DNA from 2 places in the Agromyces aurantiacus genome. Region 2 is predicted to be linked to the other one. Evidence: predicted binding sites of a transcription regulator. Region 2 holds the regulator's gene; the other holds the start of a gene.
What was found. Region 2 encodes HspR, which represses chaperone genes until heat shock. Its sites were predicted from a motif close to AAGTTGAGTCNNNNNGACTCAACTT; they were not measured.
Positions count from the first base shown of each region.

Region 1: the regulator HspR is predicted to act here: its motif matches at 5,536-5,560, upstream of JOD46_RS06150 (ATP-dependent Clp protease ATP-binding subunit).

Region 1 covers NZ_JAFBBW010000001.1:1,280,759-1,291,657, reverse strand. The annotation lists gene JOD46_RS06165 (hypothetical protein) at 1-116, opposite strand, end outside; gene JOD46_RS06160 (matrixin family metalloprotease) at 638-1,924, shown strand; gene JOD46_RS06155 (DUF6518 family protein) at 2,062-2,712, shown strand; gene JOD46_RS06150 (ATP-dependent Clp protease ATP-binding subunit) at 2,894-5,518, opposite strand; gene JOD46_RS06145 (hypothetical protein) at 5,719-6,534, opposite strand; gene JOD46_RS06140 (ParA family protein) at 6,834-7,874, shown strand; gene JOD46_RS06135 (hypothetical protein) at 7,874-8,476, shown strand; gene JOD46_RS06130 (hypothetical protein) at 9,338-9,889, shown strand; gene JOD46_RS06125 (ABC-F family ATP-binding cassette domain-containing protein) at 10,012-10,899, opposite strand, start outside.
Region 2 covers NZ_JAFBBW010000001.1:151,115-162,013, reverse strand. The annotation lists gene dnaK (molecular chaperone DnaK) at 230-2,107, shown strand; gene JOD46_RS00735 (nucleotide exchange factor GrpE) at 2,110-2,757, shown strand; gene JOD46_RS00730 (DnaJ C-terminal domain-containing protein) at 2,885-3,877, shown strand; gene JOD46_RS00725 (heat shock protein transcriptional repressor HspR) at 3,877-4,299, shown strand; gene JOD46_RS00720 (hypothetical protein) at 4,349-4,666, opposite strand; gene JOD46_RS00715 (GMC oxidoreductase) at 4,890-7,316, shown strand; gene JOD46_RS00710 (alpha/beta hydrolase) at 7,313-8,407, shown strand; gene JOD46_RS00705 (cation efflux transmembrane domain-containing protein) at 8,491-9,144, opposite strand; gene JOD46_RS00700 (ArsR/SmtB family transcription factor) at 9,156-9,521, opposite strand; gene JOD46_RS00695 (NAD(P)-binding domain-containing protein) at 9,623-10,899, shown strand, end outside.

The sequences.
Region 1 (10,899 bases), 1.1 Mb from region 2:
GTGGCGATCGCGCCCAAGCCGACGAGCCACCAGCGCTTCCCGGGCGGCGGCGCCGCCGGATGACGCGACTGCGTCTCTGACTGCGAGCGCGGGTTCGGGCCGCCCTCGGTGTCCATCGCGCTCCCCCAAGCTTCGATCGAACCGTCGGGCCAGCGTACCGGGCTCGGCCGGCCCGCCGACGGGACGATGGTCACTCGGAAGGCGGCCTCATTCGCGCCCCGCGGCGACGACGGCGCCGAGCGCGTCGACCGCCTCGCGTCGACCGCGGGCGCCGGAAGCCGGGCCCCTTGTGCCACCGGCGATCCGGTGCCGAGGTTCGTCGACCCCTCCAACGTGCAGATGCTGCGGCTGGATGATTCCGCAGGCTTGATCGGAGCGGTGACGATCAGCCCGTTCGCGTTCATCGTCCCGATCGACGCGCCGTCACCGGTCATTCGCCAGTGCACCCGAAGAGGGGGCGTCGCCCCAATCGCGGCAGGGCTAGAGTGCGGATGCCGGGACGCCGCCTTGTGGGCGCTGACCGGTCGAGCCGTGGCGAGGGGGACGCCTCGGCTCCCAAGGGGATCACGACGAGATTCGGGAACGTCGGACCACACCCTCACCGACGGTTCGACGACCGTGGAAGCGGGGAACCATCATGTCCAACGACGAGACCCAGCAGCTGAGCCCGCTCAGCAGGTCTGGCGGGACGGTGAAATTTCGGATCATGAACGCGCCCGGCAAGCAGCCGGCGCTGAGCCCGGGCGACGTCGCGCAGATCATCGCGACGGCGTTCGCGAGATGGGAGGCCGTCTCGAACTTCGACTTCGATGAGACATCCGGCGACGACTGGATCATCTCGCTGGCGTTCGGCGATCTCGCCGACTACGCGGGGGCCGACTGGGTGAAGGCCAATCCGAAGGCGATCGCCATCACGACCTACGGTGAGGACCTGAATCAGGCGCAGCGCCGGATCATGTTCAGCGATGGGATCAACTGGAACAAGGAGGCGCATGACGCGCCGGGCACCATGGTCAACCCGGTGCTCTGGTTCATCACCAAGGCGATCCAGAACTCCACGGTGCAGAACCTCGCCGCGGTCGCGGTGCACGAGATCGGCCATGCGCTGGGCCTCGCGCACAACGAGGACACGAACTCGATCATGCAGTCGGCGGTGTCCGAGCTGAACGGCTCGATGCTGTACTTCCTGCACGACCAGAGCCTGCAGAACGTCGATGTGCAGGCGCTCGAGCAGCTCTACGGCAACCCGTTCGCGGCCGCACCACCACCGGAGTCGACCGCGGGCTATGCGATCGTGGGGTCGAGCTTCGCTGTCGGCCACACGAACAGCACCGGCTTCCAGACGCTGACCGCCGCCGCCTGGGGCGAGCGGCAGGGCGAGTCGGTCGCGCTGATGTCGGGGTACGCCTGGGACCAGGCGCGCAACGCCAAGGGCTACGCCCTCTGGTTCGGGTACCTACGGCCGCTCGATCGCGTCGGCAACCGTTGGTACGTCGTCGGCGGTGGCACGTTCCTCGCGAATCGGTCGGGGCTGAACGCGCCGATCCGCGAACAGGACGACGAGACGAGCATCGAGTCCATCGTCGACTACACCGTGACCGCGCCGTGGGGCAGCCAGGATGGCATCAAGCGGCTCTCTGCGCGGTCGATCGCGTGGAACCAGGGCGCCGGCCACGACGTCGACGCGATCATGTACCTCGTCGTTCGACGCGGCGAGGTCGACGGCGTGGCTCCGATCCCGACCGTGGGCGCGTACACCAACATCGGCACGGCGACATTCCACGACACCTACCAGGCGCGGACGTGGGGCCGGCTCACGGCGGCGCACGCCTACTCGATCGGCACCGGGCGCACCTGGCCGACGAACGGTGACACCAAGAAGTACGGCAACGCGTACTCCCAGGCGTTCATCACGGCGAACTGAACGCCGCTGGTTTGGACTGTTGTTGCGGGTGTCGGATGGGCCGCACCCGCAACAACCGTCGGCACCGGGGTCCCCCTCGAGGATGACTTCGCCTCGGCGCGACCCGCGGAGCCCGCGGTGGCGGTGAGGATGGCACGGTGACCGACTCCGCGCTCGTTCCCGTGACCTCGTTCCGCGTGCCGATCGCACCGTCCGCGGCGCGCATCCTCTTCGTCGCCGCGATCGCCTTCGCACTCGGCGGCCTGACCTCGGTCGGGCAGACGTTCCTGCCCGAGGACGCCGCGTCCCTCGCCAACTCCACGGCCGGGTGGACCGCGCCGACCGCGCTGCTCGTGTTCTCCACCGCACGTTCGTTCCGCGAGGCCATTCCGGCGGGCGTGGTTTCGTTCGTCGCGCTGACCTTGGGCTACGCGGTCGTGTCGACGCTGCGCGGCTTCCCCTTCGACCCGACGACCTGGGCGGTCATCGGAGTGCTCGCCGGCCCCGTCATCGGTGCGGCGGCCTTCGCGCTCCGCCGAGGGCGGATGGCGGCCGCCGTCGGTGGTGGGCTGCTCGCCGGCGTCCTGATCGGCGAGGGCGTCTACGGGCTGACCGTCGTCGCTGCGACGACGAGCCCGGTGTTCTGGTGGGCGTCGATCGTCCTCGGCGGCGTGCTCGTCTTCGTCGTCGCCGCGCGCCGGCTCCGCGACATCCGCTCGACGATGGTGATCATCTCGGCCGCCGCGGTGACGGCCGCGTCGTTCGTCGGTGCGTACCTCGCGCTCGGCGCACTGTTCGCGGTGCTGTGATCCTTCGAGACCGCGGCGTCGGGGTGCACGCTCCGAGCATGCGTCCGACCGCCCCACCGCGACGACCTCTCCTGCGAAGAACCCCGCTGTGGTGCCCGGATCTCGTGCAGAAACGGTGCCTTCCGCCGGAGGCGGAGGCACCGTTTCTGCGCGAAGACGCGGGCGTGCGGGGTGGGTGGGGTCAGGCGGCGTCGGCCAGCGACACCGTCGCGTTCGGCACGGATGCCACGACGAACTCGCCGTCCGCGGCATCCACCTGCACCGCCTCGCCGTCGCCGAGGGCGCCGGTGACGAGGAGGTCGGCGATGCGGTCGTCGATCTCGCGCTGGATCAGCCGGCGCAGCGGGCGAGCACCGTACTCGGGCTCGTAGCCGCGCTCCGCGAGGAGCGCGACCGCGGCATCCGTCACCTCGAAGCCGATCTCGCGAGCAGCGAGGCGAGCGGATGTCGCACCCAGCATGAGGCGCACGATCTGCGTGATCTCAGACGAGGACAGCTTCTGGAACAGCACGATCTCGTCGATGCGGTTCAGGAACTCCGGCCGCATGGCCTCGCGCACCTTGCCCATCACGCGGTTGCGCACGTCGTCAGCAGAGGAGAACCCCGAGCCATCCGTCGACGCCACGAAGCCGAGCGCACCCGACCGCGACGCGAGGAACTCCGAACCGAGGTTCGAGGTCATGATGACCACCGTGTTGCGGAAGTCGACCGTGCGACCCTGGCCGTCGGTGAGGCGCCCGTCGTCGAGCACCTGCAGCAGCAGGTTGAACACGTCGGGGTGCGCCTTCTCGATCTCGTCGAACAGCACGATCGAGTACGGGTTGCGCCGCACGCGCTCGGTGAGCTGGCCGGCCTCGTCGTACCCGACGTATCCGGGAGGGGCGCCCACCAGTCGCGACACGGTGTGCCGCTCGCCGAACTCGCTCATGTCGAAGCGGATGATCGCGCCCTCGTCGTCGAACAGCGACGACGCCAGCGCCCGCGCCAGCTCGGTCTTGCCGACGCCGGTCGGCCCGAGGAACAGGAACGACCCCACGGGCCGGCGCGCGTCGCCCATGCCGGTGCGGTTGCGGCGCACCGAGCGGGCGACAGCGGTGACCGCGTCATCCTGCCCGATGACCCGGGCGTGCAGCTCGCCCTCGAGGTTCGCGAGGCGCTCGCGCTCGCCCTCGGTAACCCGATTGACCGGGATGCCGGTGGCTCGCGAGATCACGGCGGCGATCTGCGGCTCGTCGACGGTCGTCGAGGCAGCGGTCGTGTCATCCGACATCGAAGCGGATGCCACGGCACGGCCCTGCGCGGCCGCCTTCTCGGTCGCCTCGTCGAGTCGCTCCTGCACCTTCGAGATCTCGTCGCGGATCCGCGAGGCCTCCTCGTAGTGCTCGGCGCGGACGGCCGCGTTCTTGTCGGCCTCCAGGTCGGCCAACCGCGAGATCAGCGCGGAGACGTCCACCTTCACGCCCAGCTTGAGGCGCAGGCGCGCGCCGGCCTGGTCGATGAGGTCGATGGCCTTGTCGGGCAGCACGCGGTCGGTGAGGTACCGGGCGCTGAGCTCGACGGCGGCGCGCAGGGCGTCGTCGGTGTAGGTGACGCCGTGGTGCTCCTCGTACGCGGGGCGCAGGCCCTGCAGGATGAGCACGGAGTCCTCGATCGAGGGCTCCCCCACGCGAACCGGCTGGAACCGGCGCTCGAGCGCGGGGTCCTTCTCGATGGTGCGGTACTCCTTGAGCGTGGTCGCACCCACGAGGTGCAGCTCGCCGCGGGCGAGGCGGGGCTTCAGGATGTTGCCCGCGTCCATGCCGCCCTCACCGGCACCACCGGCGCCGACGACCGTGTGCACCTCGTCGATGAACACGATGAGCTCGCCCCGGTGCTCGGCGATCTCCTCCATCGTCTTGGTGAGGCGCTCCTCGAAGTCGCCGCGGTAGCGCGTGCCGGCGAGCATGCCGGGCAGGTCGAGGGCGACGACCCGCTTGCCGAGCAGCGCCTCGGGCACGTTCTCCTCGACGATCGCGCGGGCCAGGCCCTCGACGATCGCGGTCTTGCCGACGCCGGCCTCGCCGATCAGCACGGGGTTGTTCTTCGTGCGGCGGCTGAGGATCTCGATGGTCTGCTCGATCTCGTCGGCGCGGCCGATCACGAGGTCGAGCTCGCCGTTCATGGCGCGCTCGGTGAGGTCCATGGCGAACTTGTCGAGCATGGGGGTGGCGCTCTCGTCCGTGGGTCGAGTAGGCGCGCCAGCGCCGTATCGAGACCCGTCACCCTCAACGGACGCCTCGGTGGCGACATCCGCGCCGATGCTCTGCGCCAGCGCCTCGGCGGTCACACCCGCACGCTGCAGCACCTGCCCCGCAGGCGCATCCTGCCCCAGCACGAGCGCGAAGAACACGTGCTCGGGGTCGATGTACGTCGACCCGCTCGAGCGTGCGACCTGGTACGCGTGGAACAGCGCGCGACTCGCGCTCGGCGTGATCATGGCCGAGTTGACGTCGGCGGTGTCGGATGCCGCGGGCAGCCGCGCCTCGGTCGCCGTGATGATGCGCTCGGGGCTCGCGCCGACGCGCGTGATCGCCTGCGCGACGGACTCGTCCTCGACGATGACGCGCAGAATGTGCAGTGCATCGAGCTCGGTCTGCCCGCGCTCGAGCGCGAAGCGTCCGGCGCGCTGCAGGATGCTCTGGGTGCGCGAGGTCAGGAACCGGCTGAGGTCGATCGACCGCGCCTGCCTGGCCTGCTCACCCGCGAGGTAGCGGGCGAGGAACTCGTCGAACGAGCTCGCGCCGGCCTCGTTGAAGTTGTCGGGCACCTAGGTCCTCCTGGGGGAACTTGAGTTGGGTACGCTCAAGTTCAACGTCGCCGAGACGGCGGTATTCCCTGCATCAATCGGCGGAGCCTTAACGCCCATGGGGTCTGCTCCCCAACGGCGTCGGGTACCAGTCTCCATATCGAAACTCGGCACTCGCGAACTGCTCTCCGTGCCTGCAGTTCGAAGGCTTGAGCGCTTCGCTAAGGAGTGATTGGTCGCCGCTGGAGCGCCCCTGATGAAAACCACTGCACTAGTGGCACCGCTAGGAGCACGGCAGCCTCCGCTTCCTCCGGCGTCGGGGTGCGGTATCCGTTCCCACCGTGGCGAGACTCCTGCCCCTGCCAGAGCCCGCGCGCCATTGCCACTGGCACCGTCGATTCCGACGTCGAGAGCGGAAGGACCCAATTGCCTTGACTTTCCATGTCACGAATCATCGTGCCCAGCGTCGCGCGCCCATTCCTGGGCGAGACCACACTCGCTCCGGCCTCTTCGACAGCCTTGATGGCCTTCTCGTATGCCTCCTCGGGGTTCGGGCTCCTGCCGAAGGCGGCGTGCCAAGCCTCGGACAGGAGGGCACCCGCCGTCGAAGAAGTCGCCATGACTGCCTCGGCCGCGTCAACGACACCCTGCGGGACGCGTCTCTCCAGCCCTGCATTGCCAGTTCGTCTACCAACGCGCCACTCCGAGCCGCCTGCTCGCAGAAGCGCTTCGAGTCGTTCGCCATTATCGGCAGACGTGACAAATAGCAGGAAGTCAAGGAGCGCGAGTCGCTCGGCCTCGTCCAAACGCTCCCAGAAGTGTTCCGGGCGGTGATTGGCGAACTGGGGTTGGTGGGGCGGGTGATTCCTCATCGCAACGTCCCAAGCGGCTAGGAAATCGGGCCGTATCGAGCCGTTGCGTCGGTCGACGATCCGGTCCGTCACCCACTGCAGGACGGATACCTCGACCCAGGGCGGGATGCCCGGGACGAGCGCCGAGTGCTCAACGGGATCGACGTTGGGAGGAAACCATGCCATGCTGCCATTCTTTCGTAGACACGGACGCCGTTGTTGCGCGCGAGCCGGTCGGCTTCGGCGGCGCGTAGAAGGCAGAAGACGGGACGACTGCGCTCCGCTGCGTTGCTCTTGGTTTGGATTGACAGCGACCTCATTGGACAGCACCGAGCGGTCGCGAGAGCCTCGAGAACAGGGTGGCGGCGGGGAGCGGCTGGTCCCGTTGAGACTGCAAGACAGCGGCAGATTTCCACAACCCAAGCACCATGACTGAAGGTCGTCGTGCTCCACTATGGTGAGCCGAGAGACCGAAAGGCGGAAGCGTGGCGATCACGATTGCGATGTTCAACAACAAGGGCGGCGTTAGTAAGACAACGACCACCTTCAACCTCGGATGGATGCTTGCCGAACGCGGCCACACGGTGGTGATGGTCGACGCCGATCCTCAGTGCAACTTGACTGGCATGGTTCTCGACATCAAGAAGGAAGACGCGCTAGACGTCTTCTACCAGGAAAACCCGGGACGTAACCTGCGCGATGCACTCGAGCCAGCGTTCGCCTCGAGGCCGAAGCCGCTCGAAGCCGTGGATTGTGTCGAGGTGGACGGAATCGAGAACCTCTATCTAATTCCGGGCCACGTCGGTCTGGCTGAGGATGAGGTATCGCTCGGCATCGCTCAGCAGCTGTCCGAATCCGTGCAGGCTCTGAAGAACCTTCCCGGGAGCTTCCGCTTTCTGTTCGACAAGACCGCAGAAAAGTATGGCGCGGACTATGTCCTTATCGACCTGAGCCCGGGTCTCGGGGCGATCAACCAGAACCTCGTCGCCACCGCAGACTACTTCATCGTCCCAGCGAGCCCGGACGTGTTCTCCGTCATGGCGCTGGAGTCCCTAGCCCGGGTTCTTCCGCGGTGGAGCCGGTGGGCCGAGAATGCTGCGCGTCTCGATGCGCTGACCAGCGCTGACTACCCGTTCCCGGAGCCCGACCTGAAGTTCCTCGGAACGGTAATCCAGCGGTACCGACTGAAGAGCGGAACGGCTACCGAGGGGTTTCGGGCCTACTTCGACGAACTGGACCAAGAGGTGGAGACCGTTCTGGCGCCTGCCCTTGATACTGCAGGCCTACTGCTTCCTGAGGCTAAGTACAAGGAGGCAGGTATGGATGGTTCCCTGAGATTGATCAGTATTCCGGACTTCAACTCCCTAGTTACCAACTCCCAGCAGGCTCGAAAGCCGGTCTTCGCGCTAACGAAGGAAGATACCGAGAGTCGCGGTTTCGTCTGGGACACCCAAAAAGCGAGCATCGATTCCTTCCACCAGCTGTTTTCCGACTTGGCCGAGCGAATCGAAGTGCTAACTAGCTGATGCCGACCGCGCGACTCTCCCACTTTGAGACTGACGCGTCACGTGCCCGCGATGTGGTCGCCTTAGGTCAGCGGATTGGCACGTTGACCGTCGGCCGCGTCGATGCGTCGGACATGTATCGTGCGGGACTGGTACAGATTGTCTCGGCCATGGATCACTATTTCCATGGGGTGGTGCTAGATCGCGCGGTGGACCTGATGCTCGGACGGCTCACATCGACTTCGACTTCGACCAAGGTCGGCGTTTCTTTTGACGCGGTTCGGCAGATTCTCGCGACCGCCAGTTTGGCCGACCAAGAACTGGCTGCTCGCACACATGTCTCCCAATGCCTGGCACTAGAGACTTTCCAAAAGCCGGATGACATTGGCAGCGCTCTGTCTATCGTTGGCATCCCGAAACTTTGGAGCACAGTCTTCGGCAACGACGCGGGTTCTACAAAGCTCGCTCTTGGCTTGATTGTTACGCGAAGGAATCGAATCGTCCATCAATCTGACTCGGACCCGCTTACCCCTGGTATGGTGACGCCGCTTAGTGATACGGATGCTCTGGGTGCCATCGACACCGTCACCGCGATCGTTCGTGATATTGACGCAATCCTCTGAGGTCGGCAACTGACGCTTGAACAGTGCGCCCGGTGCCGAAGCACCTGGAATTTTAGTTACCACCCGTCCAGTCCTAGTCACGAACTGCCCCCATCCGGCGTTCGGGCCGGCATCGAGGCCGCGGCATCCCCGTACCTCCCGGCGCCGCGGCGACCCCGCGCGGCACCGGCTCCTACGCCTGCTGTGCGCGGGCACGCCCGTCGTGGCCGACATTCGAGTCGCCAAAGCGGCGGCGCAGGTCGGCGCCACCGGCACGCCCGAGCACGTCATGAAGTCCGGCTCTGAAGCCGATGGCGAAGGGTACGCTGACGTTGACGGTTGACGTACCGAGCCAAGACCTTGGCGCTATCCGCCGGGCCATCCTCGACCTTGATGACTATAAACCGCTCAAGCAATTCAGCCGGAACTGAACGGGCTGCGTGGCACCTGACGCGATGACGGCGGGTTCTGGCCCCGTCTCCGGTCTCGGCCGCGGCATTATCCGCTCACTAGAGTTCTTCGGCCGCATCCGGCAAGCTTCCGCCCATGGACTTCCCAAACGCAGGTGAACCGTACCGGGTGTGGCTGGATGGTGGGCCGCTAGACGGCGAAAAGCGAACGCTCATCTCTGAAGGTGGTTTGAATCGGGTCGCTGAATTCCAAGTGGCTGACACTACCGTCCGCTATTTGGGCTCCGGCGATGGCCACGATGCCAACGGGCAACAGACCTGGCGGTACGTCTACGTCGAGTGACACCTTGCCAAGGTCTCGCGTTCGAGGTCATCCGGGAATGCACGCGGGGGCGGGTGCCCAAGGCTGGTCGGGCAGGCCGGTGTGCGTAAACCGCCATTGAGCGCGCATCGGTTGAGCTAGCCTCGGCTCGTGATCTTCGCTCACCCTCATCACCATCATGTTCGCCCGACCGAGGCGTATGACTGGCCGAGCCTGATCGTCAACGCCATTGCCGCTCTGGGGACAGTTGCCGCGGTGGTAGTGACGCTTGTTCTCGCATACCGCGCGTGGAATGCTGACCGGCTCAAGCGAGCCGCAAACGAGGCCGCGCGGCTCGAGGCACAGGCGCTTGAGCTTCATCCCGGACCCGGAAGAATGTGGTGGCTAATCCGTCGGCACGAGCCCGCCGTCAGGGTCACGTGGGCTGTTCGCATGCGGTTCGTTGAGAAGGCACCACAGGCTGGAGCGGAAGAATCGGATCAGCCGGATGGTGATAGCGAAGAGCTGATTCAGAAAGAGAGCTGGCTCATCGGCGATGATCTGTTCACTGGGACCATGCACGGATTCGGGGTAGGGCTTCGGGTCGGTGACTATGTCGAGGTTCATTGGACGGAAGCTGGCGGCGCGACCTACGCCAATGGCGTGCGAATCAGAGACCCCAATGAGGTTCACTACATCGCCAACGGCCAGAACGGGCATTAGAGCGCGTCCCTGCGCCTGGGAGCACGCGAACGGCGGATCCTCCTGCTGGCGCATGCTTTCGCTTCGGCTCGGATCCCGTTTTCCCGCGGCATCCGGAACCGGCCCTAATCGAGTATGCGCTGTCAGAGCGCCCCTGTCGCCGCCGTCTCTCGCACCCGCGGCCCGCCGTCGAACACGAGCAGCCGATCGGCGAGCTTGTCGACGAAGAACCGGTCGTGCGAGACCACGATCACCGCGCCCGGGAAGTGCGTGAGCGCGCGCTCCATCACCTGGGTGGAGGTGATGTCGAGGTGGTTGGTGGGTTCGTCGAGCACGATCACGGCGGCGCCGGAGAGCAGGCACTGGGCGATCGCGACGCGGGCACGCTGGCCGCCGGAGAGGGTGCCGATCTTCTGCTGCAGGTCGGCCTCCGAGAACTGCAGCATCGACAGGAACCGGTTCACGCTCTTCTTCGTCGCCGTGAACGCCAGCGAATCCGGGTACGCGTTCACCGAGTGCCCGACGGTGTCGTCCACGTCCAGCTCGGCGTAGACCCGGTTGTACGAGACGAACCTGACGCCCTTCGCCCAACGCACCGTCCCGGCATCCGCTTCGGTCTCACCGGTCAGCACGTCCAGCAGCGTCGACTTGCCCGACCCGTTCGAGCCGACCACCGCGACCCGGTCGCCGCGCTGCAGGTCGAACGAGAGCCCCTCGAACAGCGGCGTACCGTTGAAGCCCTTCGCCAGGCCGGTCACGGTCAGCAGGTCGTTCGAGACCCGCAGGCCGTCGTAGATGCCCGTGATGATCCGGTCGATCGGGCGCGGCGCCTGCCGCTTCTTGATGTCGGCCAGCCGGCGCGCGACCGCGTTCGACGGGTTCCGGGCCGCCTCACGGCGGGCAGCGGATGCCGCCTGCTCGTACGCCAGCAGCTCCTCCTCGTGCGCGAACTGCCGCTCGAGCATCTTCAGCCGCGACTGCTTCGCATGCACGTACGCCGAGTAGTTGCCCTCGTACTCCTGCAGCCGGTA
Region 2 (10,899 bases):
AGTTCGCGCGGGAGGAACGCGATGGAATAGCGACGGGAGCGGGCAGGTTGAGTCGAGTAGGCTCAAGTTTCACGACGGCGACTTGACATCGATCGGATGCCGCTGCGAGACTTGAGCGGCCGGGACTCAAGTTCCGGCCATCACGAACTTCGGCTGCGGGCGGGCACCGCCGGGCCGATCGCCGGGGGGCGACATCCGCGAAACCCTCCTGGCAGAAGGAGAGTCACACATGTCACGTGCAGTCGGTATCGACCTCGGCACCACCAACTCGGTCGTCAGCGTCCTCGAGGGCGGCGAGCCCGTCGTCATCGCGAACGCCGAGGGCTTCCGCACCACCCCGTCGGTGGTGGCGTTCACGAAGGACGGCGAGGTGCTCGTCGGCGAGACCGCCAAGCGCCAGGCCGTGACCAACGTCGACCGCACCATCTCGTCGGTCAAGCGCCACATGGGCACCGACTGGAAGAAGGAGATCGACGGCAAGCCGTACACGCCGCAGGAGATCTCGGCGCGCATCCTGCAGAAGCTCAAGCGCGACGCCGAGCAGTACCTCGGCGACACGGTGACCGACGCGGTCATCACCGTGCCCGCGTACTTCAACGACGCCGAGCGCCAGGCCACGAAGGAGGCGGGCGAGATCGCCGGCCTCAACGTACTGCGCATCATCAACGAGCCCACCGCGGCCGCGCTCGCGTACGGCCTCGACAAGGGCAAGGAGGACGAGCTCATCCTCGTCTTCGACCTCGGCGGCGGCACGTTCGACGTGTCCCTCCTCGAGGTCGGCAAGGACGACGACTTCTCGACCATCCAGGTGCGCGCGACCGCCGGCGACAACCGCCTCGGCGGCGACGACTGGGACCAGCGCATCGTCGACCACCTCATCAAGCGCTTCAAGGACACCACCGGCGTGGATGTCTCGAAGGACCGCATCGCGCTGCAGCGCCTGAAGGAGGCGGCCGAGCAGGCCAAGAAGGAGCTGAGCTCGAGCATGAGCACCAGCATCCAGCTGCCCTACCTCTCGCTCACCGAGTCGGGCCCGGCCAACCTCGACGAGACGCTCACGCGCGCCCAGTTCGAGAACATGACCAGCGACCTGCTCGACCGCACCAAGAAGCCCTTCGAGGATGTCATCCGCGAGGCCGGCATCAAGGTCGGCGACATCGCCCACGTCGTGCTCGTCGGCGGCTCGACCCGCATGCCCGCGGTGTCCGAGCTCGTCAAGAAGGAGACCGGCGGCAAGGAGCCCAACAAGGGCGTGAACCCCGATGAGGTCGTCGCCGTCGGCGCGGCGCTCCAGGCGGGCGTCCTCAAGGGCGAGCGCAAGGACGTGCTGCTCATCGACGTCACCCCCCTGAGCCTCGGCATCGAGACCAAGGGCGGCATCATGACCAGGCTCATCGAGCGCAACACGGCCATCCCGACGAAGCGTAGCGAGACCTTCACGACCGCCGACGACAACCAGCCGTCGGTCGCGATCCAGGTGTTCCAGGGTGAGCGCGAGTTCACGCGCGACAACAAGCCGCTCGGCACGTTCGAGCTGACCGGCATCGCCCCGGCGCCCCGCGGCATCCCGCAGATCGAGGTCACCTTCGACATCGACGCGAACGGCATCGTGCACGTGTCCGCCAAGGACAAGGGCACCGGCAAGGAGCAGTCGATGACGATCACGGGCGGCTCGAGCCTCCCGAAGGACGACATCGAGCGGATGGTGCGCGACGCCGAGGAGCACGCGGCCGAGGACAAGAAGCGCCGCGAGTCGGCCGAGACCCGCAACCAGGCCGAGCAGCTCGTCTACTCGATCGAGAAGCTGATCAAGGAGAACGACGAGAAGCTCCCGGCCGACGTCAAGGACGAGGTGCAGGGCGACGTCGACGCGCTGAAGACCGCGCTCGCCGGCGAGGACGACGACGCGGTGAAGTCGGCGTTCGAGAAGCTCAACCAGTCGCAGGGCAAGCTCGGCGAGGCGATCTACGCCCAGCAGCAGGCCGGTGCGGCTGCGGGTGCCAACCCCGGCGAGGACGCGAACGCCTCCGGCTCCGAGGGCGCCCAGGCGTCCGACGAGGACGTGGTCGACGCCGAGGTCATCGACGACGAGGACGAGAAGAAGTAACGATGACGGACGAGAACCAGAACCACGAGGAGCCGGTCATCCGCGACAAGCGGCGCATCGACCCCGAGACCGGTGAGGTTCGCACGCCGCCGGCCGAGGGGGCGGGCGAGCAGCCCGCTCCCGCGGCCGAGTCGACGGATGCCGCGGCATCCGACTCGACGGGCGCCGGTGCGGTCGGCGAGGAGGAGCTCACGGTCGAGGACATCCTGAACGCGGCGCAGGCCGAGGTGCAGGAGCCGAGCGACGAGCACCTCGCCGACCTCAAGCGGGTCACGGCCGAGTACGCGAACTACCGCAAGCGCACCGAGGCGAACCGCGAGGTCGAGCGCGAGCGCGCGGTCGGCGCGGCCGTGGCCGTGCTGCTGCCCGTGCTCGACGACCTCGACCGGGCCGAGAAGCACGGCGACCTCGAGGGCGACGCCCCGTTCGCGACCATCGCGGCGAAGCTCCGCGCGGCCGTCGAGAAGCTGGGCCTGAAGCCGTTCGGCGAGACGGGCGAGGCGTTCGACCCGCAGCGGCACGAGGCGATCTTCCAGCAGCCCTCCGACGAGGTCGAGGTCGACACGGTCGCCGACGTCGTCGAGACGGGCTACACGCTGGGGGGCACGCTGCTGCGCGCCGCGAAGGTCGTCGTCAAGACGCCGGCGTAGCGACGCATCCGGTGGTCGAGTAGGCCGCTCGCGGCCGTATCGAGATCCGGTCACCCGATCTCGATACGTGCCGCAGGCGGCGCTACTCGATCACCGATCCCACTAGATTTCGAGGAAGGAGGCGCCGATGGCCAGCCAGGATTGGTTCGACAAGGACTTCTACGCGATCCTCGGCGTCTCGAAGGACGCGAGCGACGCCGACATCAAGAAGGCCTACCGCAAGCTCGCGCGCAAGTACCACCCCGACCAGAACCCGGGGGATGCCGCGGCCGAGGCGAAGTTCAAGGAGATCAGCGAGGCGCACTCGGTGCTCTCCGACGCCGAGGAGCGCAAGGAGTACGACGCGGTCCGCGCGATGGGGTCGGGCGCGCGCTTCACCGCGCCCGGCGGGGCCGGCGCGGGCGGCTTCGAGGATGTCTTCGGCACCATGTTCGGTGGCCAGGGCGGCCGCGGGGGCCAGCGGTACACCTTCCAGCAGGGCGAGTACGACGACCTGCTCGGCGGGTTGTTCGGCGGCGGTCGGTTCGGCCAGCCGTCGGGCGGCTACCGCGGGTTCGGCGGTCCGACGAAGGGCCGGGATGTCACGGCGTCGACGACGCTCGACTTCATCACGGCGACCAAGGGCGACCGCATCACGCTGCAGACCTCCGAGGGGCGCGAGATCACCGTCAACGTGCCCGCGGGCGTCGCCGACGGGCAGAAGATCCGCCTTCGCGGGAAGGGGCACCCCTCGCCCGACGGCGGTGAGCCCGGCGACATCGTCCTCACCGTGAAGGTGCGCCCGCACCCGGTGTTCGAGCGCGACGGGCTGAACCTGCGCGTCAACGTGCCCGTCACGTTCGCCGAGGCTGCGCTCGGCGCGACCATCCAGGTGCCCACGCTCGGCGGCGAGCCCGTGAAGCTGCGTGTCGCGCCCGGCACGCCGAGCGGCCGCGTGCTGCGCGTGAAGGGCCGTGGCGTGCACTCCGCCAAGGGCACCGGCGACCTGCTCGCGGTGGTGCAGGTCGCCGTGCCCTCGCACCTCTCCAAGGAGGCCGAGGAGAAGCTGCGGGAGTTCGCCGCGCACCTACCCGACGAGGACCCCCGCGAGGACCTCCTCGCCAAGGGCCGGAGCTCCTGATGCAGGTCGACGGCGAGAGCCCGCTGTTCGTGATCTCGGTCGCGGCCGAGCTCGCCGGCATGCACCCGCAGACGCTCCGCCAGTACGACCGCATGGGCCTGGTGTCGCCGAAGCGCACCGCGGGCAAGTCGCGCCGCTATTCGATGCGGGATGTCGCGCAGCTCCGCGAGATCCAGCAGCTCTCGAGCGAGGGCGTGAGTCTCGAGGGCATCCGCCGCGTGCTCGGGCTCGAGAACGAGGTCACCGACCTGCGGCAACGCGTGCGCGAGCTCGAGCGCGCGCTCGCCGACGAGATGCTCAACCGCCCCGGCCGCCGCGTGTTCGCCGCGGGCGCCGAGGGCGACATCGTGTCCGTGCGCGCGGGCACGCGCGTCCGTCGCGAGAACGCGGTCGTCGTCTGGCGGCCGCTCGAACGGAGCTGACGCGCGCGGAATCGCCGCGCAATCCGCCCGGCTCGATCCGCGCGTCGCGCTACAGCGCCGCGATCGCGAGCCACACTCCGGCGGTCGCCAGGACGCCCATCGCGACGAGCGCGATCCCGACCCCGAACCGGCGGCGTGACTGGTACTCCCTTCCCACGAGCGCGATCACTCCCGCGGTGGACAGCGTGGTGACGATCGCCGCGGCCCAGAGCCACAGGTCGAAGGTCGGATCGGTGCCGGCGGCACCGTCGGCCGTCATCCGGAGCCCGCCGCAGACGGCGGCGACGAGCACTCCGAAGATGAACAGCAGCCCAGCCCCATCACGGGTGCCGGCGCCGGGCGGGACCGGCTCGACATCAGGCGTCATGGGGCGATGATCGCATGCGCCGGGGCCCGCGTCGATGACTTTCGGCCCGGCGGTCGGCCGCCCGGTCGGATCGGCCCGCGGCTCGAGGTGCGCCGGGCCTACCCCCAGTGGTGGGGGGACGCCGCGGATCCGCGTCGTTTCAGGGATCCCACCGATTGTGCGGCCCCGCCGGCAGTGCGACCATGAGGCATCCTCGCTCAAATGCGTGACCGGAGGGATGCGGATGGTCGAGTCGATCGAGCGTGTCGACGCCGTCGTGATCGGGTCGGGATTCGGCGGCTCGGTCGTCGCTCACCGCCTCGCCGAGGGCGGGCGCTCGGTCGTGCTCATGGAGCGCGGGCGCTCCTACCCGCCGGGCGCATTCGCGCGCACGCCCACCGAGTTCGGCGAGAACTTCTGGTCGCCCGGCGACGAGCTCTACGGGCTGTTCGAGACCTGGAGCTTCCGCGGCCTCGAGGGCGTCGTGTCGTCGGGGCTCGGCGGCGGCTCGCTCATCTACGCCAACGTGCTGCTCCGCAAGGATCCGGAGTGGTTCGTGCACGACTCGCCCCTCCCGGGCGGGGGTTACGAGAACTGGCCGATCTCGCGCGACGACCTCGAGCCGCACTACGACCGCGTCGAGGCGATGCTCGACGCGACGCCCTACCCGTACCGGGACACGCCCAAGACCGAGGCGTTCGAGATGGCCGCGCGTGCGGCGGGCCACGACACCCTCCGCCCGCCCCTCGCGGTGACGTTCGCCGACGCCGACGGAGCGGTCGGGCCGTTCCTGCCCGTGGCGCCGAAGCCCTACGGCAACCTGCACGGACGGGCCCGCTTCACGTGCTCGCAGTGCGGCGAGTGCGACATCGGCTGCAACTACGGCGCGAAGAACTCGCTCGACCACACGTACCTCTCCGCGGCCGCCCACCACGGCGCCGACCTGCGCACGCTGCACGAGGTCAGGGGCGTGCGCCCCGTCGACGACGAATGGGAGGTGCGGTATCGCGTGCACCGTCCGGGCGAGGGGCCGCCGGCCGAGGGCGCGATCCGCGCCCAGCGCGTGGTGCTCGGGGCGGGCACCTTCGGGTCGACCTACCTGCTGCTGCGCAACCGCGCCTCGCTCCGCGGCCTGTCGCCGGCGCTCGGCACGCGCTTCTGCGGCAACGGCGACCTCATCGGCTTCCTCATGGGGGCGAAGGAGCAGATCGACAAGGTCGCGCGCGCTCGCCGCATCGCCGGCAGCCGCGGTCCGGTCATCACGAGCGCCATCCGCGTGGGCGATCGAGTCGACGGCGACGGCAGCACCGGACGCGGCTACTACGTCCAGGAGGCCGGCTACCCCGGCTTCCTGAACTGGCTGCTCGAGACCGCGCAGCTGCGCTCCGTGGTCTCGCGGTCGACGCGCGTCGCGCTGACCATGATCGCCAAGCGCCTGAGCCTGGCCGGCGAGTCGAACATCTCGGCCGACCTCGCGCACGTGCTCGGTCGCAGCTCGCTGTCGACCAGTTCGCTGCCGGTGCTCGGCATGGGGCGCGACGTGCCCGACGGGGTCATGTACCTCGACCGCGGCCGGCTGGCCGTCGACTGGACCACCGCGACGTCGCTCGAGTACTTCGGGGCCATGCGCACGACGATGTCGGAGTTCGCTCGCTCGCTCGGGGCGCGGTTCGTCGACAACCCGCTGTGGCTGGCCAAGCGCGTGATCACGGTGCATCCGCTCGGCGGAGCGCCCATGGGGCGCAACGAGTTCGAGGGCGTCGTCGACCCGTGGGGCGAGGTGTGGGGGCACCCGGGGCTCTCGGTCGTCGACGGCTCGGCGATGCCGGGTCCGGTCGGCCCGAACCCATCGCTCACGATCGCCGCGTTCGCCGACCGAGCCGCCGACCGGATGCTCGAGTCGTGGCCGCGCCAGCGCCGCCGGCGCCGCCCGGCCACCGGGAAGGAGCCTCACATGGATGCCACGACTCCCGAACCGGAGGAGCCGCCGATCGGGCCCGCGCCGGGCGCGTCGGGTGCGCCCGGTGCGTCCCCCACCTCGGTCGCCTTCACCGAGCAGATGAAGGGCTTCTTCGTCCTCGGCGAGGGCGACCCCCGATCGGCGGCCGCCGATGCGCGCGTGCGCGACGAGCGCATGATGTTCGAGCTCACGATCACCGCGCCCGACATCGACGCGTTCGTCGAGGGCGATTCCCACGAAGGCGTCGCGACGGGCTACCTCGAGTCCGACGCGCTCGGCGGGCGGCAGCAGGTCGAGCGCGGATGGTTCAACCTCTTCGTCGGCTCGGCACGCGACGACGAGCGGCTCATGAAGTACCGGCTCTGGCTCACCACCGACGCGGGCACGCCCGTCACCTTCGTGGGGTTCAAGGAGGTGCGCGACGATCCCGGCTTCGACCTCTGGGAGGACACGACGACGCTCTTCGTGCAGGTCCTCGACGGACACGTGCCGCCGCCGGCGGAGGTCTCCGACACGGGCCTGCTCGACCCGACCGATCCCGCGGTGCTGGGCGCCGGCGTCCTGCGCATCGCGCCGCTGGATTTCGCCGAGCAGCTCACGACGTTCCGCACGACCGGTCCCGGCGGAGCCGAGGCCATGGCGCGATTCGGCTCGCTGTTCCTCGGCCGGTTGTGGTCGACGTACGGACGGCTCGCGAAGGAGGAGGCATGAGCGGCGGCGCGGCCACGAGCTCGACGGCCCGTCCGGCGCCCGTGCCCGTGCCCGCGCGCACGACGCGCGAGGACCATCGCACCGAGCACCTCCCGTTCCGCGCGGGAGACGGGCGCTGGCTCACGATGCTGCACGTCGAGAACCCGTCGATCACGCCGACGCGCGGTCCGGTGCTGCTCGTCCACGGCGCGGGGGTGCGCGCCGAGATCTTCCGGCCGCCGATCCGGCGCACGCTCGTCGACGCGCTCCTCGACGACGGCTTCGACGTGTGGATGCTCAACTGGCGCGCCTCGATCGACCTCGAGCCGGTCGCCTGGACGCTCGACGACGCGGCGGTGCACGACTACCCGGCCGCGGTCGCGCTCATCCGCGAGCGCACCGGCGCCGACGCCGTGAAGGCGTTCGTGCACTGCCAGGGGTCGACGTCGTTCACGATGTCGGCGATCTCGGGGCTGCTGCCCGACGTCTCGACGATCGTCACGAACGCCGTGTCGCTGCATCCGGTGCTGCCGGTCGGCTCACGCGTGAAGATCCTGGGTCTCGCGCCGACGATCAGCCGGGTCTCGCCGGTGCTCTCGCCGAAATGGGGCTACAAGTCCGAGGGCCCGTTCTCGCGGATGCTGCGCGCCGGCGTGACGGCCGTGCACGGCGAGTGCCGCAACCCGGTGTGCGCGATGGTGAGCTTCACCTACGGCAGCGGGCGCCCTGCGCTGTGGGCGCACCGCAACATCGACCGCGCGACGCACGACTGGATCACCGGCGAGTTCGCGGGCGCGCCCATGACGTTCTTCCTCCAGATGCGCGAGTGCGTGCGGGCCGGGCACCTCGTTCCCGCGGGCACCGCGCCCGGCATCCTGCCGAGCCTGGTCGCGCCGCCGCGCACCGACGCGCGCTTCGCGTTCATCGCCGGCGAGGACAACCGCTGCTTCCTGCCCGAGAGCCAGCAGCGCAGCTTCGATCACTTCGAGCGGATGGCGCCGGGCCGCCATGTGCTGCACCGGATCCCGGGCTACGGCCACCTCGACGTGGTCTTCGGCGCGGACGCGTGGCGCGACGTGCACCCGTTCATCGTCGACGAGCTGCGGCGCTGAGCGCACCGCAGCTCGACGCGGTCACTGGCAGCAGTCCTCGTCGCACGCCTCGGGCGGGCAGACGGTGGGGTCGCAGCAGTCCATCAGGTCACCTCCTCGGTCTCGTCGTCGTCGAGCAGCTCGAAGGGCGACTCCACGTCGCCGCGCCATGCCTCGATGCCCTCGCGCACGGCGAGTGCGGCGACCACCAGCGCTGCGGCCGAGTCGGCCCACATCCAGCCGAACAGGGTGTTGAGGAGCAGGCCCACCAGCACCGTGCCCGAGAGGTCCATGCACAGCAGCAGCTGGCGGGCGTCGGCCTGCACGCTCCGCGAGCCGAGCTCACGACCGGTGCGGAACTCGATCCACGCGAGCGCGGGCATGACCACGAGGCTGGCCACGGCGATCGCGATGCCGACGGGGCTGTGGTCGACCGCCTGCACGCCGGCGAGCGCGAGGATCGCGTCGATGCTCACGTAGGCGGCGAGCGCGAAGAAGGCGATGCCGATCGCCCGCACGGTGGGCTTCTCCCAGCGCTCGGGGTCCTTCCTCGTGAACTGCCAGGCGACCGCGACGGCAGAGAGGACTTCGATGAACGAATCGAGCCCGAACCCGATGAGGGCCGCCGAGGATGCTGCGGCGCCGGCGGAGACTGCGACGATGCCCTCGAGCACGTTGTAGCCGATCGTGGCGGCCACGATCCACCGGACGCGCCGGTGCAGGACCGCCCGGCGCTCGGCCGTGATCGTCGCGGTCATCTCGGTACCGGTCAGCGCGAGCCGGTGACGTCGAGCAGCTGCGAGAGCTCGCCGAGCGCGCCGGGGACGAGCCGGTAGTACGCCCAGGTGCCGCGCTTGCTGCGGGTCAGGAACCCGGCCTCCATGAGGATCTTCAGGTGGTGGGAGACGGTCGGCTGGCTGAGGCCGACTGGCTCGATGAGGTCGCACACGCACGCCTCCTCGCCCTCTGACGCGGCCACGATCGACACGAGCCGCAGCCGCGTCGGGTCGGCGAGGGCCTTGAGCTTGCGGGCGAGGACGTCGGCCTGCTCGGGTTCGATGGTCTCGCGGGTGAGGGGGGCGCAGCACACCGCCGTCGCGTCGGCCTGGGCCATCGGAAGCAGTGTCACGCTCATGCGGACGATCCTAGCCCGAATATTGACAAACTTCGATACAGTGCCGACACTGAATATCGAAGTTCATCGATGCGCATCCGAACCGCAAGGAGCAGCCCGACATGACCCTGATCGATCTCACCATGAGCAGCCTGCAGGAGCGCCGGCTCGACACCCTGCCCGTGGCCATCGTCGGCGCCGGCCCGGTCGGGCTCGCGGCCGCCGCGAACCTCGTCGAGCGCGGCATCGACTTCGTGGTCTACGAGGCCGGCGACGAGGTCGCGAGCAGCATCCGGCGGTGGGGGCACACCCGGCTGTTCACTCCGTGGAGGCATCTCGTCGATCCCGCGTCGCAGCGGCTGCTCGAGGCCGCCGGGTGGGAGCTGCCGTCGCCCGAGGTGCTGCCCACCGGGACCGAGCTGGTCGAACGCTACCTCGAGCCGCTCGCGGCACTCGAGCCGATCGCGTCGCGCCTCCGCACGGGCGTGACGGTCGAGGCGATCACGCGACGGGGAATGGACCGGACGCGCACCGCCAACCGCGCATCCACGCCGTTCCTGCTCCGCATCCACTCCGCCGACGGCATCAAGGAGACGACCGCGCGTGCGGTGATCGACGCCTCGGGCACGTACGAGCAGTCGAACAGCCTCGCCTCGTCGGGACTCGACCCGCTCGGGCTCACCGAGGTCGCCGACCGAGTGGGCCACGCGCTGCCCGACGTGCTGGGCCGTGAACGCGTGCGCTTCGCCGGCCGGCACACGACGGTCGTGGGCGCCGGGCACTCGGCGGCGAACACGCTCCTCGCCCTCGCCGAGCTCGCCGAGCAGGAGCCGGGAACCCGCATCACCTGGCTCATCCGCAACGCGAGCGCGGTCCGGGTCACCACCTCGGACGACGACGAGCTGGCGGCCCGGGCGGCCATCGGCCGCCGCGTCGAGGCGCTCGTGCGCGCGGGCCGGATCGAACTCGTCGACCGGTTCGAGATCGTCCGCCTCGGCCGTACCGACGACGGCGTCAGGCTGTACGGGCTCCGCGGCGACGACCTCGTCGAGCACGAGACCGACCTCGTCGTCAACGCGACGGGCTTCCGCCCGAACCTCGGCATGCTGCGCGAGATCCGGCTCGAGCTCGACGAGATCGTCGAGGCGCCGAGGCGCCTCGCGCCGCTCATCGATCCCAACGTGCACACGTGCGGCACGGTCGAACCGCACGGCTTCGCCGAGCTCGAGCACCCCGAGCCGGGCTTCTTCCTCGCCGGCATGAAGAGCTACGGTCGCGCGCCCACGTTCCTGCTCGCGACCGGGTACGAGCAGGTCCGCTCGATCGCCGCCTGGATCGCGGGCGATCTCGCGGCGGCGCGCAACGTCGAGCTCGTACTGCCCGCCACTGGCGTGTGCTC